DNA from 3 places in the Leclercia sp. W6 genome. Region 2 is predicted to be linked to each of the others. Evidence: predicted binding sites of a transcription regulator. Region 2 holds the regulator's gene; each other region holds the start of a gene.
The links. The regulator CRP, encoded in region 2, controls carbon source genes, mostly activating them, when cyclic AMP is high. The targets are predictions, from matches to a motif close to ATGTGANNNNNNTCACAT.
Positions count from the first base shown of each region.

Region 1: the regulator CRP is predicted to act here: its motif matches at 5,063-5,080, upstream of cdd (cytidine deaminase).
Region 3: the regulator CRP is predicted to act here: its motif matches at 2,391-2,408, upstream of epd (erythrose-4-phosphate dehydrogenase).

Region 1 covers NZ_CP031104.1:456,461-464,385, forward strand. The annotation lists gene mglB (galactose/glucose ABC transporter substrate-binding protein MglB) at 1-195, shown strand, start outside; gene mglA (galactose/methyl galactoside ABC transporter ATP-binding protein MglA) at 267-1,787, shown strand; gene mglC (galactose/methyl galactoside ABC transporter permease MglC) at 1,803-2,813, shown strand; gene sanA (outer membrane permeability protein SanA) at 3,279-3,992, opposite strand; gene cdd (cytidine deaminase) at 4,121-5,005, opposite strand; gene DVA43_RS02240 (CidB/LrgB family autolysis modulator) at 5,134-5,829, opposite strand; gene DVA43_RS02245 (CidA/LrgA family protein) at 5,826-6,224, opposite strand; gene dusC (tRNA dihydrouridine(16) synthase DusC) at 6,458-7,390, shown strand; gene mdtQ (multidrug resistance outer membrane protein MdtQ) at 7,588-7,925, shown strand, end outside.
Region 2 covers NZ_CP031104.1:4,078,241-4,086,165, reverse strand. The annotation lists gene DVA43_RS19920 (phosphoribulokinase) at 1-858, shown strand, start outside; gene DVA43_RS19915 (OsmC family protein) at 949-1,353, opposite strand; gene crp (cAMP-activated global transcriptional regulator CRP) at 1,663-2,295, shown strand; gene DVA43_RS19905 (YccS/YhfK family putative transporter) at 2,353-4,440, shown strand; gene DVA43_RS19900 (aspartate aminotransferase family protein) at 4,520-5,740, opposite strand; gene pabA (aminodeoxychorismate synthase component 2) at 5,828-6,391, opposite strand; gene DVA43_RS19890 (putative adenosine monophosphate-protein transferase Fic) at 6,422-7,024, opposite strand; gene DVA43_RS19885 (YhfG family protein) at 7,014-7,181, opposite strand; gene ppiA (peptidylprolyl isomerase A) at 7,290-7,862, opposite strand.
Region 3 covers NZ_CP031104.1:4,586,788-4,594,712, forward strand. The annotation lists gene tkt (transketolase) at 263-2,254, shown strand; gene epd (erythrose-4-phosphate dehydrogenase) at 2,603-3,622, shown strand; gene pgk (phosphoglycerate kinase) at 3,672-4,835, shown strand; gene fbaA (class II fructose-bisphosphate aldolase) at 4,925-6,004, shown strand; gene DVA43_RS22635 (small-conductance mechanosensitive channel MscS) at 6,190-7,047, shown strand; gene argO (arginine exporter ArgO) at 7,189-7,824, shown strand; gene DVA43_RS22645 (oxidative stress defense protein) at 7,917-7,925, shown strand, end outside.

The sequences.
Region 1 (7,925 bases), 1.3 Mb from region 2:
AAATCTGGCGCAATGGCCGGTACCGTGCTGAACGATGCCAACAACCAGGCGAAAGCCACCTTCGATCTGGCGAAAAACCTGGCAGAAGGTAAAGGCGCTGCTGACGGTACTAACTGGAAAATTGACAACAAAGTTGTTCGTGTACCGTATGTTGGTGTAGATCAGGAAAACCTGGCGCAGTTCACCGGTAAATAAGTTATAGCATTCCACTGGGCGCAGTTTCTGCGCCCTTTTATCACGCGACGCGAGGCCGAGAAGGTATAATTATGGTCAGCACAACGACTCAGTCGTCCGGTGAATACTTGTTGGAAATGAGCGGTATCAACAAGTCTTTTCCCGGTGTTAAAGCACTGGATAATGTTAATTTAAAAGTACGGCCTCACTCCATTCACGCCTTAATGGGTGAAAACGGTGCGGGTAAATCAACATTATTGAAATGCTTATTTGGGATCTATCAAAAAGATTCTGGCAGCATTCTTTTTCAGGGAAAAGAGATCGATTTCCATTCCGCCAAAGAGGCACTGGAAAACGGTATTTCGATGGTTCACCAGGAACTAAACCTGGTACTTCAGCGTTCTGTTATGGACAATATGTGGCTGGGTCGTTATCCGACCAAAGGCGTATTTGTCGATCAGGACAAAATGTATCGCGACACCAAAGCTATTTTTGATGAACTGGATATTGATATCGATCCGCGTGCGCGCGTCGGTACGTTGTCTGTTTCACAAATGCAGATGATTGAAATCGCCAAGGCCTTCTCCTATAACGCTAAAATCGTGATTATGGACGAGCCTACCTCTTCATTAACGGAGAAAGAGGTGAACCATCTGTTCACCATTATCCGTAAACTGAAAGAGCGCGGTTGCGGCATCGTTTATATCTCTCACAAAATGGAAGAGATCTTCCAGCTGTGTGATGAAATCACCGTGCTTCGCGACGGGCAGTGGATCGCCACCCAGTCGCTGGAAGGGCTGGACATGGATAAGATCATCGCCATGATGGTTGGCCGTTCCCTGAACCAGCGCTTCCCGAACAAAGAGAACAAGCCGGGCGAAGTGATTCTGGAAGTGCGCAACCTGACTTCACTGCGTCAGCCTTCCATTCGCGATGTCTCCTTCGATCTGCATAAAGGGGAGATCCTCGGTATTGCCGGTCTGGTGGGGGCCAAGCGTACCGATATCGTCGAAACGCTGTTTGGCATCCGCGAGAAATCTGGCGGCACCATCACTCTCCACGGTAAAAAGATTAATAACCATAACGCCAACGAAGCCATTAACCACGGTTTTGCGCTGGTGACCGAAGAGCGTCGCTCGACCGGTATTTACGCCTATCTGGATATTAACTTTAACTCCTTAATTTCAAATATTCATAATTATAAAAATAAAATCGGTTTGTTGGATAATTCCCGCATGAAGAGCGATACCCAGTGGGTTATTGACTCCATGCGCGTAAAAACCCCAGGACACCGCACGCAAATTGGCTCGCTTTCCGGTGGTAACCAGCAAAAGGTTATTATTGGACGCTGGTTGTTAACCCAGCCAGAAATTCTGATGCTGGATGAACCAACCCGCGGTATCGACGTTGGTGCAAAATTTGAAATTTATCAGCTGATTGCTGAATTAGCTAAGAAAGATAAAGGGATTATTATTATTTCTTCCGAAATGCCGGAATTGTTAGGGATCACAGATCGTATTCTGGTTATGAGCAATGGTCTCGTTGCCGGAATTGTTGACACCAAAACGACAACGCAAAACGAAATTTTGCGTCTTGCGTCTTTGCACCTTTAAGATCAGGGGCTCCTCATGAGTGCGTTAAATAAGAAAAGTTTTCTTACTTATCTGAAAGAAGGCGGTATTTACGTTGTTCTTTTAGTCTTACTGGCCATTATTATTTTCCAGGATCCGACTTTCTTAAGTCTGCTGAACTTAAGTAACATTCTGACCCAGTCTTCGGTGCGTATTATTATCGCCCTCGGCGTGGCTGGTCTTATTGTCACCCAGGGTACTGACCTGTCAGCTGGCCGTCAGGTTGGTCTGGCGGCGGTTGTTGCGGCAACGCTTCTGCAGTCGATGGAAAACGCCAACAAGGTCTTCCCGGAAATGGCAACCATGCCCATTTTCCTGGTGATCCTGATTGTCTGTGCTATTGGCGCGGTCATCGGTCTGATTAACGGCATCATCATTGCGTACCTGAACGTAACGCCGTTTATCACCACCCTGGGTACAATGATCATCGTTTACGGTATCAACTCCCTGTACTACGACTTTGTGGGCGCATCACCGATTTCCGGTTTCGACAGTGGATTCTCGACCTTTACGCAGGGCTTTATCGCGATGGGCAGTTTCCGCCTCTCCTACATCACCTTCTACGCGCTGATTGCCGTGGCGTTCGTCTGGGTGCTGTGGAACAAAACCCGCTTCGGTAAGAACATCTTTGCTATCGGGGGTAACCCGGAAGCGGCGAAAGTCTCTGGTGTTAACGTGGCGCTGAACCTGTTGGTTATCTATGCCCTGTCCGGCGTGTTCTATGCGTTCGGTGGTTTGCTGGAAGCGGGCCGTATCGGCTCTGCCACCAACAACCTCGGCTTTATGTATGAGCTGGATGCGATTGCCGCGTGCGTTGTGGGTGGCGTGTCGTTTAGTGGTGGTGTGGGTACCGTGCTGGGTGTGGTCACCGGTGTGATCATCTTCACCGTTATCAACTACGGTCTGACCTATATCGGCGTCAACCCGTACTGGCAGTACATTATCAAGGGTGCGATCATTATCTTCGCCGTTGCGCTGGACTCCCTGAAGTACGCGCGTAAGAAGTAAGATAGCTGCTAATAAAAAACCCGCCTTGTGCGGGTTTTTTTATGTCCCTCTCACTGAGGGAGAGAGGTAAGGAGAACATGCGGCGGCTATGGGTATTCCGTTCACCTTGCGTTCGCTGCTTCTCTGTTCAACGCGTCACCGGTGAACGTGTTAAGGGGGCTATCGCCGCCCCCTTAACAATCCCGGCTCCCGGCAAGAAAATCGCCGCTTCGCGATGCCCTCAGCTTATTCCTTCAGGCTTTCGGGTCGGGCACCAGCCTGCATCCCTGCAGGCTATGCCCTCTCGGCGCGTCCATGCGCCTCGCCCCGGCCTTCCGGAAACGCTTCGGCGATTTTCAGCCGGACCAGACAGCCGCTGTAAGCCTTTTATTTGCCTTTGAATTTCTTCATCGCTGAATTTTGGTTTTTGTTTTTTGGTTCTTGGTTTTGTAGGCCGGGTAAGGCGAAGCCGCCACCCGGCGGGGGTTACTTCTTCTTCTGCATCTCAAGCAGCTGTTCTGGGGTGACCGCCGGATAACCCTGGGCATCGGCCGGGACTTCTGTCATCGTCGGGATTGGCACCAGCGGGCCTAAGAAGCGTGGTTCGCGTTTAAAGATGTAGAGATCCGCCAGCGCCCCCAGGCGTGCGCCAAACTCGCGTACCCGCACGGTGAGCATATCTTTTGGTGACGGGACGGCATAGCACTGGGCCTGAATGCCCATATGCAGGGCGATAAACAGCGCGCGTTCGCAGTGGAAGCGTTGCGTGATGATGATGAAATCGTTGGTATCAAACACCTTACGGGTGCGAACAATCGAATCGAGGGTTCTGAAACCGGCATAGTCGAGCACGATATCGGCTGGATCAACCCCTGCGGCAATCAAATCCTTACGCATGGTGACCGGCTCGTTATAGCTCTGGAGCGCATTGTCACCGCTCAGCAGCAGATAATTCACTTTGCCACTGTTATAGGCGTTGAGCGCTCCCTGAATGCGGTAACGGTAATACTGGTTGATCACCCCGGTGCGGTAATACTTGGCGGTGCCCAGCACCACGCCGACCTGCCGGTAGGGCAGATCCTGAAGGTCATCAAAGATATAAGGAGCCGTTTTCCAGCTCATCCAGCGGTCGAGGCCCAGCGCAGTCAACAGCACGATGCCGATCAGGACAACCAGGCTGTAAAACACGCGCTTTAACATACAGATGACTCTTACCAAAGGTGAAATTTCACTCAGGCTACTTTACCCGTCTGGTAAGCGCAAGAAAGGGCGATTTAATTGAGGGGATTTTCATCAGTTGTGCGGGCATGGCTGCCCGCATCATACGCTTAGCCCAGCAGGACACGATCAATGTTGCTACAACCCAGTGCACGCAGCGTGGCCGCGGTAGCATCCCACTGGATCAGCGGTGCATCGGCTTTTTCCGCCAGAATGGCGCGCTGGATATCCGGGTAGTCGTAACCGTTAAGGCTGAGCAGGTTCAGCGCACCCTGTAACGGCGGCAGCGTCGGGTTAAAGGCGGCATTCTCGGCATAGCTGCCGGTAAAGATTCGCCCGTCACGACACTCCAGCGCCACGCCGCTCGGCGCGTTGCTGTATGGCGCGTGTGCTTTATTGGCGGCAAGAATAGCAGCCTGGGTCAGTTCATCTCCGCTCACGGCATAACCGTGGTCCTGCTCGTCCATCAGCAGCGATTTGATCTCAAGATCTTTCGGTCCGAACGCATCCGGCAGGTAATCCGCCAGGGTATGCTGGGCACGGCCCGGCAGGTTGATGCGCAGCTGTAAACCGCTGTTAAGCTCGTTCATAAACTGACGGCAGTGGCCGCACGGGGTGTAGTTGACGGTGATCGCTTGCAGGGATTTTTCACCACGCAGCCAGGCGTGGCTGATGGCGCTCTGTTCCGCATGCACGGTCTGCTGCATGGTGGCGCCGAGAAACTCCATATTGCCACCGAAGTACCAGGTGCCGCTCACGCCGCGGGCAATGGCGCCGACGTTGAAATGGGAAAGGTCAGCGCGGGCGCAGGCCGCCGCCAGCGGCAGAAGCGCAAAGGCCAGTGCGTCATCATCCAGATCCGTGGCACGTTTCAGTGCGGCGACCTGTTCAGCCGTCAGCAGGGCGGGGAAGTGTGCATCCGCCAGAACCGGGGCCAGGGCTGACTGCAAATTCTCTGCTAGCTCGGCAAAAGCTGATTGAAAACGTGGATGCATGGCGTTGCCTCATAAAGGTTAATGGATCGGTAGTGTACGGAGCCGCTGGGGCTTTATATGTGATTTAGATCTCATTATGTGTGCAACTTATGAAAATCAGATTAAAAATGCGCGACGCGTCGCAAATTTTAGCCCACCACCGCCAGAATGATCGGGAACAGGAACGGGGCGATGAGCGAGGTCAAAATCCCGCAGATCACCAGCGCCAGCGAACTGAAGGCACCTTCCTGGTAATCCAGCTCCGCACAGCGGGCGGTGCCGAGGGCGTGTGAGGCGGTGCCCATCGCCAGACCACGGGCAGATTTGGTGCGGATGCGCATGGCGTTCAGCAGCGTATGGCCTAATACCGCACCCAGAATACCGACATAAATGACGCACACGGCGCTGATCGCCGGGATGCCGCCGAGACTGCCGCCCACCGCCATGGCAATCGGGGTGGTGACCGATTTAGGCAGAATGGAGGCGGCAATTTCCGGTGTTGCCCCCATCAGCAACGCCACCGAGGTGCCGGTGATCATCGCCACCACGCTACCCACCAGGCAGATGGTAATAATCGACTTCCAGCGGGCGCGGATCTGGTGCAGCTGTTCATACAGCGGAAACGCCAGCGCGACCACCGCAGGCTGGAGCAGATCGTTGAGGACTTTGCTGCCCTGGAAATAGTGATCGTAAGGGATGCCGGTTAACAGCAGGAAAGGGATGATCACGACCATCGCCACCAGCAGGGGATTAAGCAGCGGGAACTTCAGGCGCACCGCCAGCTTACGTGCGGCGAAGAAGACTGCCACGGTGAGCGGCAGCGACCACCAGATATTAGCCATCATTTTTTCTGTCCTTTCTGTCCAATCACTTTACGCTCCCCATGTGCCAGATGGGTGCTCCAGCTCACCACTAAAAACACCACCAGCGTACTGATGGTGCAGGAGACGAAGATCGGGCCAAACTGCGCGCTCAGCAGATCGTAATACTGCATCACGCCCACACCGATGGGGACGAACAGAAGGGCCATATAGCGGATCAGTATCGAGCAGCCTGGCTTGACCCAGTTTGCCGGAAGGATTTGCAGCGCAAGCAGCACAAACAGGATCAGCATGCCGATAATACTGCCGGGAATGGTGATCGGCAGCAGGGAGGCGAGAAAGATACCTGCATAGAGGCAGGCATAAATCAGGATGAAGGCGCGCAGGTATTGCCAGATAACGATCAGTGTTTTATTCATGGTGGAAGCCCTTAATGGAACGCATTCATCATACAATTAAAACCGGAAACGTGCTACGGATCACATCATGACTTTTGAGCATACCAGACATTCCCATTCGGAACCTCGGGCATTCCCCCAGCCAGAAGGGTAAAAACATTATAAATCAGCCCGGTTCCATGAGCCCTTAAACAGGGCTTTCCACCATTACACAGAGCAGATACCATAGCGCCTCTTTTTTTACGGATACTGATATGCGTGTATTACTGGCACCGATGGAAGGCGTGCTCGATTCGCTGGTGCGTGAGCTGCTGACCGACGTTAACGATTATGACCATTGCATCACCGAGTTCCTGCGGGTGGTGGATATGTTGTTGCCGGTAAAATCGTTTTACAGACTCTGCCCGGAACTGCATCACCAGAGCCGCACCCCCTCCGGCACCCTGGTGCGGATCCAACTACTGGGACAATATCCCGAGTGGCTGGCGGAAAACGCCGCCCGCGCCGTCGAGCTGGGCTCCTGGGGCGTGGATCTGAACTGCGGCTGTCCGTCAAAAATGGTTAACGGCAGCGGCGGTGGCGCCACGCTGCTGAAAGATCCTGAGCTGATCTACCGCGGCGCGAAAGCGATGCGCGAGGCGGTGCCCTCCCATCTGCCGGTGACGGTAAAGGTTCGCCTCGGTTGGGACAGCGGCGACAGGCAGTTTGAAATTGCCGATGCGGTACAGCAGGCGGGCGCCAGCGAGCTGGTGGTTCATGGCCGCACCAAAGAAGATGGTTACAAAACCGAGCGCATTAACTGGCAGGCCATCGGCGAGATACGCAAGCGGCTGACTATCCCGGTGGTGGCCAACGGCGAAATCTGGGATCGCGAGAGCGCGCTGGCCTGCATGCAGGAGACCGGCTGCAATGCCATTATGATCGGGCGCGGGGCGCTCAACGTGCCAAACCTCAGCCGGGTGATTAAATACAACGAGCCGCGTATGCCGTGGCCGGAGGTGGTGACGCTGCTGAAGAAGTACTCCCGCCTCGAAAAGCAGGGCGACACCGGCCTGTATCATGTGGCGCGTATCAAGCAGTGGCTAAGCTATCTGCGCAAAGAGTATGACGAAGCCCTGGCGCTGTTTCAGGAGATCCGTACTCTGCAAAGCTCGGCGGATATTGCCCGGGTGATTCAGGCGAAATAGCAGCACGGTCAGCATCACGTTTTTGCGGCGCGCATTGTGGCGCCGAACGACACGGTCAACGTGTGCAAACGGGATGCGTATCCGGGTTTTTACTGGATATGTAAAGGTATGACAAATTGTGGATTGCCACCGATTCCTAAACAAAGGAGGCGAAGCGGGCGTATTTTGCCCCCCTTCTTTTTTTGGTGAATAACGTCATGAATCGTTCGATTTTTTATTTCTGCTGCTTGCCTCTCTCCCTGCTTCTTGTTGCCTGCGCCCCGGGCCACGATACCGCAACCTCGCTGAATCAACAGATCCCCGCCGCGAAAATTGATACCGGCCTGGCTGCCGGAGAGTGGCCAAAAGAGAGCTGGTGGGAAGATTTTCACGATCCAGAATTAAATACGCTGATTACCAAAGCCCTGGCCGATGCGCCGGATATGACCCTTGCCCGTCAGCGCATCGCCCTTGCCGAAGCGCAGGCCAAAATGGCAATGGCTGCCGATGGCCCGGATGTTAATTTCTCTGCCGACGCAGAGCGCCAGAAAATGTC
Region 2 (7,925 bases):
CATCCGGTTATCGCCGTCACAGGATCGAGTGGTGCGGGTACCACCACCACCAGCCTCGCCTTTCGTAAGATCTTCTCGCAACTGCATCTGCGTGCCGCGGAAGTGGAAGGCGACAGCTTTCACCGCTACACCCGCCCTGAGATGGATATGGCCATCCGCAAGGCCCGTGATTTAGGCAAACATATCAGCTACTTTGGCCCCGATGCTAACGACTTTGGCCTGCTGGAGCAGACCTTTGCAGAGTACGGTCGAAGCGGCACTGGCCAGTCGCGCAAATACCTGCATACCTATGACGAGGCGGTACCCTGGAACCAGGTTCCGGGCACTTTCACTCCCTGGCAGCCGCTGCCAGAACCCACGGATGTGCTGTTTTATGAAGGTCTGCACGGCGGGGTCGTTACGCCGCACCATGACGTGGCGCGCCATGTCGATCTGCTGGTGGGCGTCGTACCCATTGTAAACCTGGAGTGGATCCAGAAGCTGACGCGGGATACCAGCGAGCGCGGCCATTCCCGCGAGGCGGTGATGGATTCGGTGGTTCGCTCCATGGAGGATTACATCAACTTCCTGACGCCGCAGTTTTCCCGCACCCATATTAACTTCCAGCGCGTCCCGACCGTGGACACCTCTAACCCCTTTGCCGCTAAAGGCATCCCGTCGCTGGATGAGAGCTTTGTGGTGATCCATTTCCGCAATCTGGACAATATCGATTACCCCTGGCTGCTGGCGATGCTGCAGGGTTCGTTTATTTCACACATCAATACGCTGGTGGTGCCGGGCGGGAAGATGGGGCTGGCGATGGAGTTAATCATGACGCCGCTGGTGCAGCGGTTAATGGAAGGGAAGAAGATCGATTGAGGCGTGTTGCCCGGTGGCGCTACGCTTACCGGGCCTACAAGGTTCTGTAGGCCGGGCAAACGAAGTGCCGCCCGGCGTTTGATCCAGGACTTACGCCTCGATCACTTCATACGAATGGGTAATATTGACCGCTTTCTCCAGCATCAGCGCCACGGAGCAGTACTTCTCCGCAGAGAGATCCACCGCGCGGGATACCGCAGCATCTTTCAGCGCTTTGCCGGTCACCACGAAATGCAGGTTGATATGGGTGAAGAGACGCGGCGCTTCATCCCGACGCTCTGAGGTCAGTTTCACTTCGCAGTCGGTCACATCGTGACGCCCTTTTTGCAGAATCGATACCACGTCGATAGCGCTGCATCCTCCCGCCGCCATCAGAACCACTTCCATCGGGCTGGGTGCTTTATCACCGGAGTTGCCATCCATCAGAATCTGGTGCCCCGACGCGGACTCACCGAGAAACGTTAAACCTTCAACCCATTTCACACGTGCTTGCATTTTAACTCACTCCAGGATTGCATTTTTCTTGTCAGATTACGCGCCAGTAACAATTCTGGCAACGGAAGTCGACCTGCATCAAGCTGAAGCGAGACACCAGGAGACACGCGGCAAAAGCTATGCTAAAACAGTCGAGATGCTACAGTAATACATTGACGTTGCACATGTATGCAGAGGACATCACACATTACAGGCTGCTAATCAGTGTGACAGCCAGACCCCAGGCAGGGGAAAGAATACGATTGCAACCCCAGAGTACAGGTACAGAGCCAGACTCTGGAGCCAGCTTATAACAGAGGATAACAGCGCATGGTGCTTGGCAAACCGCAAACAGACCCGACTCTCGAATGGTTCTTGTCTCATTGCCACATTCATAAGTACCCATCGAAGAGCACGCTGATTCACCAGGGTGAAAAAGCGGAAACGTTGTATTACATCGTCAAAGGCTCAGTGGCAGTGCTGATCAAAGATGAAGAAGGCAAAGAGATGATCCTCTCTTACCTGAATCAGGGAGACTTTATCGGTGAACTGGGCCTGTTTGAAGAAGGTCAGGAGCGTAGCGCCTGGGTCCGTGCGAAAACCGCGTGTGAAGTGGCTGAGATCTCTTATAAAAAGTTCCGCCAGCTGATCCAGGTTAACCCGGATATCCTGATGCGCCTCTCTTCGCAGATGGCTCGCCGTCTGCAGGTTACTTCCGAGAAAGTGGGCAACCTCGCCTTCCTGGACGTAACGGGCCGTATCGCTCAGACGCTGCTGAACCTGGCGAAACAGCCAGACGCCATGACCCACCCGGACGGTATGCAAATTAAAATTACCCGTCAGGAAATTGGTCAGATCGTCGGTTGCTCCCGTGAGACAGTGGGCCGTATTTTGAAAATGCTGGAAGATCAGAATCTGATTTCCGCCCACGGTAAAACCATCGTGGTTTACGGAACACGTTAATTCCGCTCAGACGGCGTGGCATCGCACGATGACACGCCGTTTTTGTCTCTCTCACCCATGTGGCGCAGGCTCATTTACCACCCGGAAGTTAACTACGCACTGCGGCAAACCCTGGTGCTGTGTCTCCCTGTGGCTGTGGGTTTAGTTCTCGGTTACCTGCAATACGGCCTTCTGTTTTCTCTCGTTCCCGCCTGCTGCAACATTGCGGGTCTCGACACGCCCCATAAACGCTTTTTTAAACGCCTGATGATTGGCGGCTGCTTGTTTGCCGGCTGTAGTCTTGCCGTGCAATTGCTGCTGGCGCGCGATATTCCGCTGCCCCTCATTCTGACTGCCCTGGCGATGACGTTAGGGGTCACGGCGGAGATCAGCGCTCTGCACGCCCGCCTGCTGCCCGCCTCGCTGATTGCGGCCATCTTTACCCTCAGTCTGGCGGGAAATATGCCGATCTGGGCGCCGCTGCTGATCTACGCCCTGGGGACACTCTGGTACGGTCTGTTTAACTGGTTCTGGTTCTGGCTGTGGCGGGAGCAGCCGCTGCGTGAATCCCTGAGCGTGCTCTACCGCCAGCTGGCCGATTACTGCGAAGCGAAATACACCCTGCTGACCCAGCATACCGACCCGGAAAAATCACTGCCGCCGCTGCTGGCACGCCAGCAGAAGGTGGTGGACCTGATTAGTCAGTGCTACCAGCAGCTGCATATGCTGGCGGCAAACAGGAATCATGAATACAAACGTCTGCTGCGTACCTTCCAGGTGGGGCTGGATCTGCAGGAGCATATCTCCGTCAGCCTGCATCATCCGCAGGAGGTGCAAAAGCTGGTGGAGCGCAGTCACGCCGAAGCGGTGATCCGCTGGAACGCACAGACCGTCGCCGCCCGGCTACGGGTGTTGGCTGACGACATTCTCTATCATCGCTACCCCACCCGTTTCACTATGGACAAGCAGCTCGGCGCGCTGGAGAAAATCGCCCGCCAGCATCCGGATAACCCGGTGGGCCAGTTCTGCGCCTGGCACTTCAGCCGTATTGCCCGTGTGCTCCGCACTCAGCGCCCGCTCTACCCCCGCGACCTGATGGCAGACAAGCAGAAACGCCTGCCGCTGATCCCCGCCCTGAGAAGCTATCTGTCGCTGAAGTCTGCCGCCCTGCGCAATGCGGCCCGTATCAGCGTGATGCTGAGTATCGCCAGCCTGATGGGGATGGCGCTGCACCTGCCTAAGCCTTACTGGATCTTAATGACCGTGCTGCTGGTGACGCAAAACGGCTACAGCGCCACGCGGGTGCGCATCCTCCACCGGGCGGGCGGCACGATGGCGGGGCTGATTATTGCGGGGATCACCCTGCACTTACACGTCCCGGAAGGCTATACCCTGGCGGGGATGCTGCTGGTGACGCTGGTAAGCTACCTGATCATTCGCAAGAGCTACGGCTGGGCGACCGTGGGCTTTACGCTGACCGCGGTGTACAGCCTGCAACTGATTACGCTCAACGGTGAGCAGTTTATTATCGCCCGGTTGGCCGATACGCTGATTGGCTGCCTGATTGCCTTTGGCGGCATGGTCTGGCTGTGGCCGCAGTGGCAGAGCGGATTGCTGCGGCAGAACGCTCACGACGCGCTGGAGGCCGATCAGGAAGCCATCCGCCTGATCCTCAGCGACGATCCGCAACCCACGCCGCTGGCCTGGCAGCGCATGAAGGTCAATCAGGCGCACAATGCGCTGTTCAACTCCCTCAACCAGGCGATGCAGGAGCCAGGCTTCAATTCGGCATATCTGGCGGATATGAAACTCTGGGTGACGCACAGCCAGTTTATCGTGGAGCATATCAACGCAATGACGACCCTGGCGCGGGAGCATACGATGCTGACGCCAGACCTGGCGCAGCGTTATTTGCAGTCGTGTGAAATCGCCCTCCAGCGCTGTCAGCAGCGTCTGGAGTATGACGAGCCGGGTGAGAGTGGGGACAGCAATATTCTGGAAGCGCCAGAGACCCTGACGCAAGGCCCCATGAGCACGCTGGAACAACATCTGCAGCGCACCCTGGGGCATTTGAACACCATGCACACCATTTCGTCGGTGGCGTGGCGCCAGCGTCCGCATCATGGCATCTGGTTGATACGGCGACTGAAGCGGAGGCCGTACTAGCATTTGCCCGGCGGCGCTACGCTTGCACGGGCCTACGGACTTGTAGGCCGGGTAAGCGCAGCGCCACCCGGCATCTCACTTATCCCTGAATCACCCGCTTCACCGCCTGCGCAAAGCGGGTCATCCCCTCTTCGATATCCGCGCTTTCCACCAGCAGCGATGGCGCAAAGCGCATCACGTCCGGCCCGGCGTTGAGCACCATCGCCCCTTCACTGGCGGCGGCGTAGAGGAAATCGCGCGCCCGGCCTTTGTATTGCGGCTTCAGTTCGGCGCCAATCAACAGCCCCATGCCACGGATATCGCTGAAGACATCGTACTGCGCATCGATCTGCTGAAGATGCTTCACAAACTGCTCGCGCTTTGTATTGACGCCGCTCAGCACGTCCGGGGTATTGATGATATCGAACGCCGCCCCGGCAACCGCGCACGCCAGCGGGTTGCCGCCGTAGGTCGAGCCGTGAGAGCCCACGTGGAATGCCGAGGCGATATCCTGGGTGGTGAGAACCGCGCTCACCGGGAAGCCGCCGCCGAGCGCTTTAGCGCTGGTCAGGATGTCCGGCGTCACGCCATAGTGCATGTAGGCAAACAGATCCCCGGTACGGCCCATGCCGCTCTGCACTTCGTCAAAGACCAGCAGGGCCTGGTGCTGATCGCACAGATCGCGCAGCCCCTGCAGGAATTCTGGCGTTGCCGCCATCACGCCGCCTTCACCCTGGATCGGCTCAACTACCACCGCGCAGGTGTGATCGTCCATCACCGCTTTTACCGCATGCAGATCGTTAAACGGCACGTGGATGATGTCGGCCGGTTTCGGGCCAAAACCATCGGAATATTTTGGCTGACCGCCCACGGTTACGGTAAACAGCGAACGGCCATGAAACGCATTGTGGAAGGCGATAATTTTGGTTTTAAACGGGCTGTGGCGGGTGGAGGCGTAATAGCGGGCCAGCTTAAAAGCGGTTTCGTTGGCTTCGGTGCCGGAGTTCATAAACAGCACACGCTCGGCAAAGGTGGCGTCGATGATTTTGCGGCCCAGGCGCAGCGCCGGTTCGTTGGTGAAAACGTTGCTGGTGTGCCACAGGGTTTCGCCCTGAGTTTTGAGCGCCTCGACCAGCGCCGGGTGGCAGTGACCTAACGCCGTCACCGCAATGCCGCCCGCAAAATCAATGTACTCTTTGCCCTGTTGATCCCAGACGCGACTGCCTTTCCCCTTCACCGGGATAAACTCAGCCGGTGCATAAATTGGCAGTATCACTTCATCGAATGTTGCGCGCGTAATTGCAGATTGTTCAGTTGCCATGTAACCCCACCCTTTTTTAAGCAAAAAGCAGAAGTGAAAATATAATCACGAAATATGCTTAAAAAATCACTTCATGGCAACTAAAAATCAACGATTGAGGAAATTAGCCAGCAGCTGGTGGCCCTGTTCGCTGAGAATGCTTTCAGGGTGGAACTGCACCCCTTCCAAATCCCATTCACGGTGACGGATACCCATGATCTCCTGCGTTTCGCTCCAGGCGGTCACCTCAAAGCAGTCGGGTAAGGTGGGCGGATCGATGATAAGGGAGTGATAGCGGGTGACGGTAAGGGGGTTATTAAGACCGCAGAACACCCCGGCGCCGTTGTGCGTCACCGGGGAGGTTTTGCCGTGCATCACTTTCGCCGCCCGCACAATGGTGGCACCAAAGACCTGGGCGATGGCCTGATGCCCGAGGCAGACGCCCAGAATCGGCACTTTACCGGCATAGCGCTGGATCACCGCCAGCGAGATGCCGGACTCATCCGGGGTGCAGGGGCCGGGGGAGATAACGATTTTTTGCGGATTGAGCGCAGCGACATCCTCCAGAGAGAGTGCGTCGTTGCGCCGGACCACCACCTCCGCCCCCAGCTCGCAAAAATACTGGTAGAGGTTCCAGGTGAAGGAATCGTAGTTATCAATCAGCAGAATCATGGCGGCTCCTGAAAAAATGGCCGCCCTATTCTACTCAGTTTCCCCGGCTTCGCTTACCACTTTACTGAAGATTGCGTTCAACGCGCTCAGATCCCCCATCGCACCGCTCTGGTTGGCCTGCGCCCACTCTTCCGGGTCTATACCGCGCCAGTCAAGCTGATAGCCCGCATGGATCGCCAGCTGCTCAAAGAAGATGCGCTGAACAATACCGTTGCCGATGCGGAACGGATGCAGGACGTTGATCTCGCAATAGTAGTGGCTGAGGCGGTTAATGAAGTCCTCTCTTTCCAGCCCGACGAGATAGCCCTCCTCCTCCAGATCCTGCATCAGGGCGTTGCCCTCTTTTTCGATGTAGGCGAAGTGGCAGAAGCGGGTATCGCCCTGGTAAATATCCATCTCGCGAATATCACCCGCCCAGTCGAAGATATCCTGATAGATATGCTGATGAATGGCGCACAGATGCGGCAGGCCGCGCAGCAATGGCCCCAGCCCCAGGGTTGCCGCTCGCAGCGCGGTGAATTCATACGCCGCCTGCGCCAGACGCTCCGCCTGGCGGATGCCCAGCCGATTACGCATGACATTCAGGCCGGGATAGAGATAGGGATCGCGATCGTTGCCGTATTTATCGCTCATACTGCCTCCTGAGCTCCTCAAGACGCAGTTCTGCCTCGTCGGCATTGAGCGTGACTAATGGACTATCGACGCCTTCAAGACGGCGACTGGCCTGAAAATTCGCGTTTCGCTGTTGTTCCCAAAGACGGGATTTTTGCTTATCAGTGAGTTTTTTCACCTTTTTCCTCCCTGCTTGTGCCCGTGTTGCCACAAGTATAAGCAGCAAACTGCGGTTTCGCAGGGAGGTAAAGGTAACGCGGGCAAAACTAGCCCGCGCCATTACGCATTAAGGCAGGACTTTCGCAGAGAGGATAACTATCGGTTTTGACGGCACATTCTGGTAAGGACCGACGTCGTGCGTCTGTACCTGAGAAATTTTATCGGCCACATCCATGCCTTTCACAACTTTACCAAACACCGCATAGCCAAAATCACGCTGGCCATGGTCGAGGAAGGCGTTATCCGCCACGTTGAGGAAGAACTGACTGGTTGCGCTGTCTTTATCGGCGGTACGGGCCATGGAGATGGTGCCGCGGGTGTTACGCAGGCCGTTATCCGCTTCGTTCTTGATTGGCGGGTTTGGCTGCTTCTGCTGCATCTGCTCGTTGAAGCCGCCGCCCTGCACCATAAAGCCTGGGATCACACGGTGGAACGTGGTGCCGTTATAAAAGCCGCTGTTGACATAATCGAGGAAGTTTTTCACAGAAACGGGAGCTTTCTGGCTGTTCAGTTCCAGCTCAATGTTGCCGGCAGAGGTGGTCAACAGAACGTGCGGGTCTCCTTTCGCTGCCAGCGCAGCAGGAGAGAGGGCTGAAAGAGCGAGTACAGCCGCGACAGCCGCCAGGGTTGATTTGAGCATGAGAATTCCTTAACAAAGCGCAGTAAAGAAAGCGAATGGCTTGATTCTAAAGAGCAGTATGAA
Region 3 (7,925 bases), 510 kb from region 2:
CGTTAAACTTGATAAATTCTGAAAGTTTTGCCGCCCCGGAGGAGGGTGCAGCTCCAATTATAAAGAATATAAACGAAGGCGGGCGAGAAGATTGCGCAACGTGCGAGCCTGTTCCAGAGATTTCTTAAGCGGCAAAAGAATGGTCCATGTACATGCTTTGTCGCTTGGGTTACATTGTTGGCACTTTTTTCTGGCGTAGCCCAAAACGCGCTGTCGTCAAGCCGAAACGGGCATGGCCTTCAACATCCGATCTGGAGTCAAAATGTCCTCACGTAAAGAGCTTGCCAATGCTATTCGTGCGCTGAGCATGGATGCTGTACAAAAAGCTAAGTCCGGTCACCCGGGTGCCCCTATGGGTATGGCTGACATTGCCGAAGTCCTGTGGCGTGATTTCCTGAACCACAACCCGCAGAACCCTGCATGGGCTGACCGCGACCGTTTCGTTCTCTCTAACGGCCACGGCTCAATGCTGATCTACAGCCTGCTGCACCTCACCGGCTATGACCTGCCAATCGAAGAGCTGAAAAACTTCCGTCAGCTGCACTCCAAAACCCCGGGTCACCCGGAAGTGGGTTACACCGCAGGTGTTGAAACCACGACCGGTCCGCTGGGTCAGGGTATTGCTAACGCCGTGGGTATGGCGATTGCCGAGAAGACGCTGGCGGCGCAGTTCAACCGTCCGGGTCATGACATTGTCGACCACTTCACCTATGCATTCCTGGGTGACGGCTGCATGATGGAAGGCATTTCTCACGAAGTGTGCTCCCTGGCAGGCACCCTGAAACTGGGCAAACTGGTTGCGTTCTATGACGACAACGGCATCTCCATCGACGGCCATATTGAAGGCTGGTTCACTGACGACACCGCAGCACGTTTCGAAGCCTACGGCTGGCACGTAGTGCGTGGCGTTGACGGTCACGATGCTGAAGCGATTAAACGTGCAGTAGAAGAAGCGCGCGCAGTGACCGACAAACCGTCCCTGCTGATGTGCAAAACCATCATCGGTTTCGGTTCTCCGAACAAAGCCGGTACGCACGACTCCCACGGTGCACCGCTGGGTGATGCAGAGATCGCCCTGACCCGTGAAGCACTGGGCTGGAAACACGCTGCGTTTGAAATCCCGTCTGAAATCTACGCGCAGTGGGATGCCAAAGAAGCCGGTCAGGCGAAAGAAGCGGCATGGAATGAGAAATTCGCCGCCTACGCTAAAGCCTTCCCACAGGAAGCGGCAGAGTTCACCCGTCGTATGAAAGGTGACATGCCAGCAGACTTCGATGCCAAAGCGAACGAGTTCATCGCTAAGCTGCAGGCTAACCCGGCTAAAATCGCCAGCCGTAAAGCCTCCCAGAATGCGATCGAAGCCTTCGGCCCGCTGCTGCCAGAGTTCCTCGGCGGCTCCGCTGACCTGGCGCCATCAAACCTGACTATCTGGTCTGGTTCTAAAGCGATCAACGAAGATACTGCCGGTAACTACATCCATTACGGTGTTCGTGAGTTCGGTATGACCGCGATTGCCAACGGTATCTCCCTGCACGGTGGTTTCCTGCCGTACACCTCCACCTTCCTGATGTTCGTGGAATATGCCCGTAACGCGGTGCGTATGGCTGCGCTGATGAAACAGCGTCAGGTGATGGTCTACACCCACGACTCTATCGGTCTGGGCGAAGATGGCCCGACCCACCAGCCGGTTGAGCAGGTTGCTTCCCTGCGTGTGACCCCGAACATGTCCACATGGCGTCCATGTGACCAGGTTGAATCTGCGGTAGCGTGGAAATATGGCGTTGAGCGTCAGGACGGCCCGACCGCGCTGATCCTCTCCCGTCAGAACCTGGCTCAGCAGGATCGTACCGAAGAGCAGCTGGCGAACATCGCTCGCGGTGGTTACGTGCTGAAAGATTGCGACGGTCAGCCGCAGGTGATCTTCATCGCAACCGGTTCTGAAGTTGAACTGGCTGTTGCCGCCTGGGATCAGCTGGCAGGCGAAGGCGTGAAAGCGCGCGTGGTCTCCATGCCATCTACCGATGCCTTCGACAAGCAGGACGCGGCTTACCGTGAATCCGTGCTGCCGAAAGCCGTTTCTGCCCGTGTGGCAATCGAAGCGGGTATCGCTGACTACTGGTTCAAATACGTGGGCCTGAACGGCGCTATCGTTGGCATGACCACCTTCGGTGAGTCTGCGCCAGCTGAGCAGCTGTTCGAAGAGTTCGGCTTCACCGTTGAGAACGTGGTCGCGAAAGCGAAAGAACTGCTGTAATCACGGTTGGGCCCGGCGGCGCGTAGCTTGCCGGGCCTACAAAATATTCAGGCCGGGCAGGCGTAAGCGTCACCCGGCTTTTTTGTGCATGTTATTCCTCAAAGATGTAATACCTCTGTAAATTATTCCACTTAAAATGTGATGTGTGTCATATAGCTGGCTTATTGATCTGGACGGTCATTCCCTTTATTCCGTGTTTCGCTTATTCTGGCTGAAGCGTTTCAGTCGATTAAACGTTCGACAAATGACCAATCAGTTGGAGTTTGTGACAGGCAAGGATTCCCCTCAGCGCGTTGCTGCATTACTCTGTCAGCCACCTCGTGTCAGGGAAAGCTTTGCAGGAGACTTATGACCGTACGCGTAGCGATTAATGGTTTCGGTCGCATCGGACGTAACGTGGTTCGTGCTTTATATGAATCCGGACGCCGGGCGGAAATTACCGTGGTGGCCATCAATGAACTGGCGGATGCCGCAGGCATGGCGCATTTATTGAAATATGACACCAGCCATGGACGCTTTGCCTGGGACGTTCGTCAGGAGAGAGAGCAACTGCTTGTCGGTGATGACGTGATCCGTGTGCTTCATGAGCGGACGATCGAAGCATTACCCTGGCGTGAACTGGGTGTAGATGTGGTTCTCGATTGTACCGGCGTCTACGGCAACCGCGAGCACGGCGAAGCCCATCTGGCGGCTGGCGCAAAAAAAGTGCTCTTTTCACATCCTGGCAGTAACGATCTCGATGCCACGGTGGTTTACGGCGTCAACCATCACGAGTTGCACGCAGAACACCGAATTGTCTCCAATGCCTCCTGTACCACCAACTGTATTATTCCGGTCATCAAACTGCTGGACGATGCCTACGGCATTGAGTCGGGTACGGTTACCACTATCCACTCAGCCATGCACGATCAGCAGGTCATTGACGCTTACCACCCGGACCTGCGACGCACTCGCGCGGCGAGTCAGTCGATTATCCCGGTGGACACCAAACTGGCGGCCGGTATTACCCGAATTTTCCCGCAGTTTGAAGATCGTTTTGAAGCTATCGCCGTCCGCGTACCTACCATCAACGTGACGGCGATCGACCTCAGTGTTACCGTAAAAAAACCGGTAAAAGCCTGTGAGGTCAACCTGTTGCTGCAAAAGGCGGCACAGCAAGCATTTCATGGTATAGTTGACTATACGGAATTACCGTTGGTCTCAGTAGATTTTAACCACGATCCGCATAGCGCTATTGTTGATGGCACCCAAACGCGAGTGAGTGGGGCGCACCTGATCAAAACGCTGGTCTGGTGTGATAATGAATGGGGCTTTGCTAACAGGATGCTCGACACCACGTTAGCCATGGCCGCACAAGGTTTCAGGTAAGACGCGTATTGCGTCTGCAAAACTTTAAGAATCAACGAGAGGATTCACCATGTCTGTAATTAAGATGACCGATCTGGATCTGGCAGGTAAACGCGTTTTCATCCGTGCGGATCTGAACGTACCGGTTAAAGATGGGAAAGTAACCAGCGACGCGCGTATCCGTGCATCACTGCCAACCATCGAACTGGCACTGAAGCAGGGTGCAAAAGTGATGGTAACCTCCCACCTGGGTCGTCCGACCGAAGGCGAGTACAACGAAGAATTCTCTCTGCTGCCGGTTGTTAATTACCTGAAAGACAAACTGTCCAGCCCGGTACGTCTGGTTAAAGACTACCTGGACGGCGTGGAAGTTGCTGAAGGTGAGCTGGTTGTTCTGGAAAACGTTCGCTTCAACAAAGGCGAGAAGAAAGACGACGAAACCCTGTCCAAAAAATACGCTGCACTGTGCGACGTATTCGTAATGGACGCCTTCGGTACCGCTCACCGTGCCCAGGCTTCTACCCACGGTATCGGTAAATTCGCCGACGTCGCTTGTGCAGGTCCTCTGCTGGCCGCTGAGCTGGATGCGCTGGGTAAAGCACTGAAAGAACCTGCTCGTCCGATGGTTGCTATCGTTGGTGGTTCTAAAGTTTCCACCAAACTGACCGTTCTGGACTCCCTGTCCAAAATCGCTGACCAGCTGATCGTTGGCGGTGGTATCGCTAACACCTTCGTTGCTGCCCAGGGCCACAACGTGGGTAAATCCCTGTACGAAGCAGACCTGGTTGACGAAGCGAAACGTCTGCTGAGCACCTGCGATATCCCGGTTCCAACTGACGTTCGCGTCGCGACCGAGTTCTCTGAAACCGCAACCGCAGAGCTGAAATCTGTTTCTGACATCAAAAATGAAGAGCAGATTCTGGACCTGGGCGACGCCTCTGCAGAGAAACTGGCTGAAATCCTGAAGAATGCAAAAACCATTCTGTGGAACGGTCCGGTTGGCGTGTTCGAATTCCCGAACTTCCGTAAAGGTACTGAAATCGTGGCTAACGCGATTGCAGACAGCGAAGCATTCTCCATTGCTGGCGGCGGTGACACCCTGGCAGCCATCGATCTGTTCGGTATTTCCGACAAGATCTCCTACATCTCCACTGGCGGCGGCGCATTCCTCGAATTCGTGGAAGGCAAAGTTCTGCCAGCAGTAGCCATGCTCGAAGAGCGCGCTAAGAAGTAAGCCATTTTAGGGCAGGGAAACCTGCCCAATTTTCAGCGCGCTTTTAAGAGCTCGCCCCTTTCCAAGGCCGAAGATACAGGACTCGCAACATGTCTAAAATTTTTGATTTCGTAAAACCTGGCGTGATCACTGGTGATGACGTTCAGAAAGTGTTCCAGGTAGCTAAAGAAAACAACTTTGCTCTGCCAGCAGTTAACTGCGTCGGTACCGACTCTATCAACGCCGTACTGGAAGCAGCAGCAAAAGTTAAAGCACCGGTAATCGTTCAGTTCTCTAACGGCGGTGCTGCGTTTATCGCAGGTAAAGGCGTGAAAACTGACGTTCCTCAGGGTGCTGCAATCCTGGGCGCAATCTCTGGCGCGCATCACGTTCACCAGATGGCTGAACACTACGGCGTTCCAGTAATCCTGCACACTGACCACTGCGCGAAGAAACTGCTGCCGTGGATCGACGGTCTGCTGGACGCGGGCGAAAAACACTTCGCTGCAACCGGTAAGCCACTGTTCTCTTCTCACATGATCGACCTGTCTGAAGAGTCTCTGGAAGAGAACATCGAGATCTGCTCTAAATACCTGGCGCGCATGGCCAAAATGGACATGACCCTGGAAATCGAACTGGGTTGCACCGGTGGCGAAGAAGACGGCGTGGACAACAGCCACATGGACGCTTCTGCTCTGTACACTCAGCCAGAAGACGTTGATTACGCTTACACCGAGCTGAGCAAAATCAGCCCACGTTTCACTATCGCGGCTTCCTTCGGTAACGTACACGGTGTGTACAAGCCAGGTAACGTGGTTCTGACCCCAACCATCCTGCGTGATTCTCAGGAATACGTTTCCAAGAAACACAACCTGCCGCACAACAGCCTGAACTTCGTCTTCCACGGCGGTTCCGGTTCTTCTGCTCAGGAAATCAAAGATTCCGTTAGCTACGGTGTTATCAAAATGAACATCGATACCGATACCCAATGGGCAACCTGGGACGGTATTCTGCAGTACTATAAAACTAACGAAGCTTACCTGCAGGGCCAGCTGGGCAACCCGAAAGGCGAAGACCAGCCGAACAAGAAATACTACGATCCACGCGTATGGCTGCGTGCAGCCCAGACCTCTATGGTGACGCGTCTGGAGCAGGCTTTCAAAGAGCTGAACGCGGTTGACGTTCTGTAATTTAAGCTGCTGACACCATCAAAAGCCCGCGTTAATCGCGGGCTTTTTTTATGTCTTTTCAACTGGCTATAGCGGCTGTTTTATGTGATCTGCTTGGCATATTGTGGGCTTTTTGTTTACCCTTTACACACTTGCTCCTCTCCGCATGGGGCGGATTTGTGTTTTATGTGCATAAGGAAAGATAAATGGAAGATCTCGGTGTTGTAGATAGCATCAATAACGCGGGCTCCTGGCTGGTGCGTAATCAGGCGTTGCTGTTGAGTTACGCGGTAAACATTGTGGCGGCCATCGCCATTATCATCATCGGTATGATTGTTGCGCGCATCATTTCTAATGCGGTCAACCGCGTGATGCGGGCGCGCCATATTGATGCCACGGTAGCAGACTTTCTCTCTGCGCTGGTGCGCTACGGCATCATCGCTTTTACCCTGATCGCGGCGCTTGGGCGTGTAGGGGTACAGACCGCGTCGGTAATCGCCGTACTCGGTGCCGCCGGTCTGGCTATTGGCCTGGCATTACAGGGCTCGCTGTCGAACCTGGCCGCCGGGGTGCTGCTGGTCACCTTCCGTCCGTTCCGCTCGGGCGAATATGTGGATCTGGGCGGCGTGGCCGGAACCGTGCTGCAGGTGCAGATCTTCTCGACCACCTTACGCACCGTTGACGGGCGTATCGTGGTGATCCCGAACGGTAAGATTATCGCCAATAACATCATCAACTTCTCACGTGAACCTGAGCGTCGTAATGAGTTCATTATTGGCGTAGCGTACGACTCGGATATCGACAAAGTGAAGCAGTTGCTCACCAATATTATCGAGTCTGATGAACGCATTCTGAAGGATCGCGACATGACCGTGCGTCTGAACGAACTGGGCGCTTCATCGATCAACTTTGTGGTGCGCGTCTGGAGCAAAAGTAGCGATCTGCAAAGCGTTTACTGGGATGTACTGGAGCGCATCAAGCGCGACTTTGATGCCAACGGCATCAGCTTCCCGTATCCGCAGATGGACGTGAACTTCAAACGGGTGAAAGAACCAGCGGAATAAGGTTTTTACCTTAACCCGGTGCGCACAATGCGTACCGGGTTTTATTAGCTTCCCTTATTGCCAATTAATATTATCCATTTCCTCTTATTATTCTCCCGCAGTATAGTCAGCCCCTAAGACACATTTTTGAGATTGGTTTCCATGTTATCTTTTTACATTCAGGGGCTTATGATTGGCGCGGCGATGATCCTGCCTCTCGGTCCGCAAAATGCCTTCGTCATGAATCAGGGCATTCGACGTCAATATCACATCATGATCGCGCTGCTCTGCGCACTAAGCGATATGCTGCTGATTTGTGCCGGGATTTTTGGCGGTAGCGCGCTGTTGATGCAGTCTCCCTGGCTGCTGGCACTGGTCACCTGGGGCGGCGTCGCCTTTCTGCTCTGGTATGGCTTTGGCGCCCTGAAAACGGCGCTGGGCAGCAATATTGAGCTGGCCAGCGCTGAAGTCATGAAGCAGGGGCGCTGGAAAATTATCGTCACCATGCTGGCGGTGACCTGGCTTAATCCGCACGTTTATCTCGATACGTTTGTGGTGCTGGGCAGCCTGGGAGGGCAGCTGGATGCTGAGCCGAGACGCTGGTTCGCGCTGGGTACCGTGAGCGCCTCCTTCCTCTGGTTCTTTGGTCTGGCGCTGCTCGCTGCATGGCTGGCACCCCGCCTGCGCACCGCCAAAGCCCAGCGCATTATTAACGGCCTGGTCGGCGTGGTGATGTGGTTTATTGCTTTCCAGCTGGCGAAAGAGGGGATTCATCACATTCGTGAACTATTCAACTAAGCGTTGTCTTATGGACATTCGGCCAGCAGTCGCTAAGCTTGCTGGCATGCGCCCTGTTACCTGGGCACTCTTCGCAACATGGAGGAATTAAAGTGAAGTTG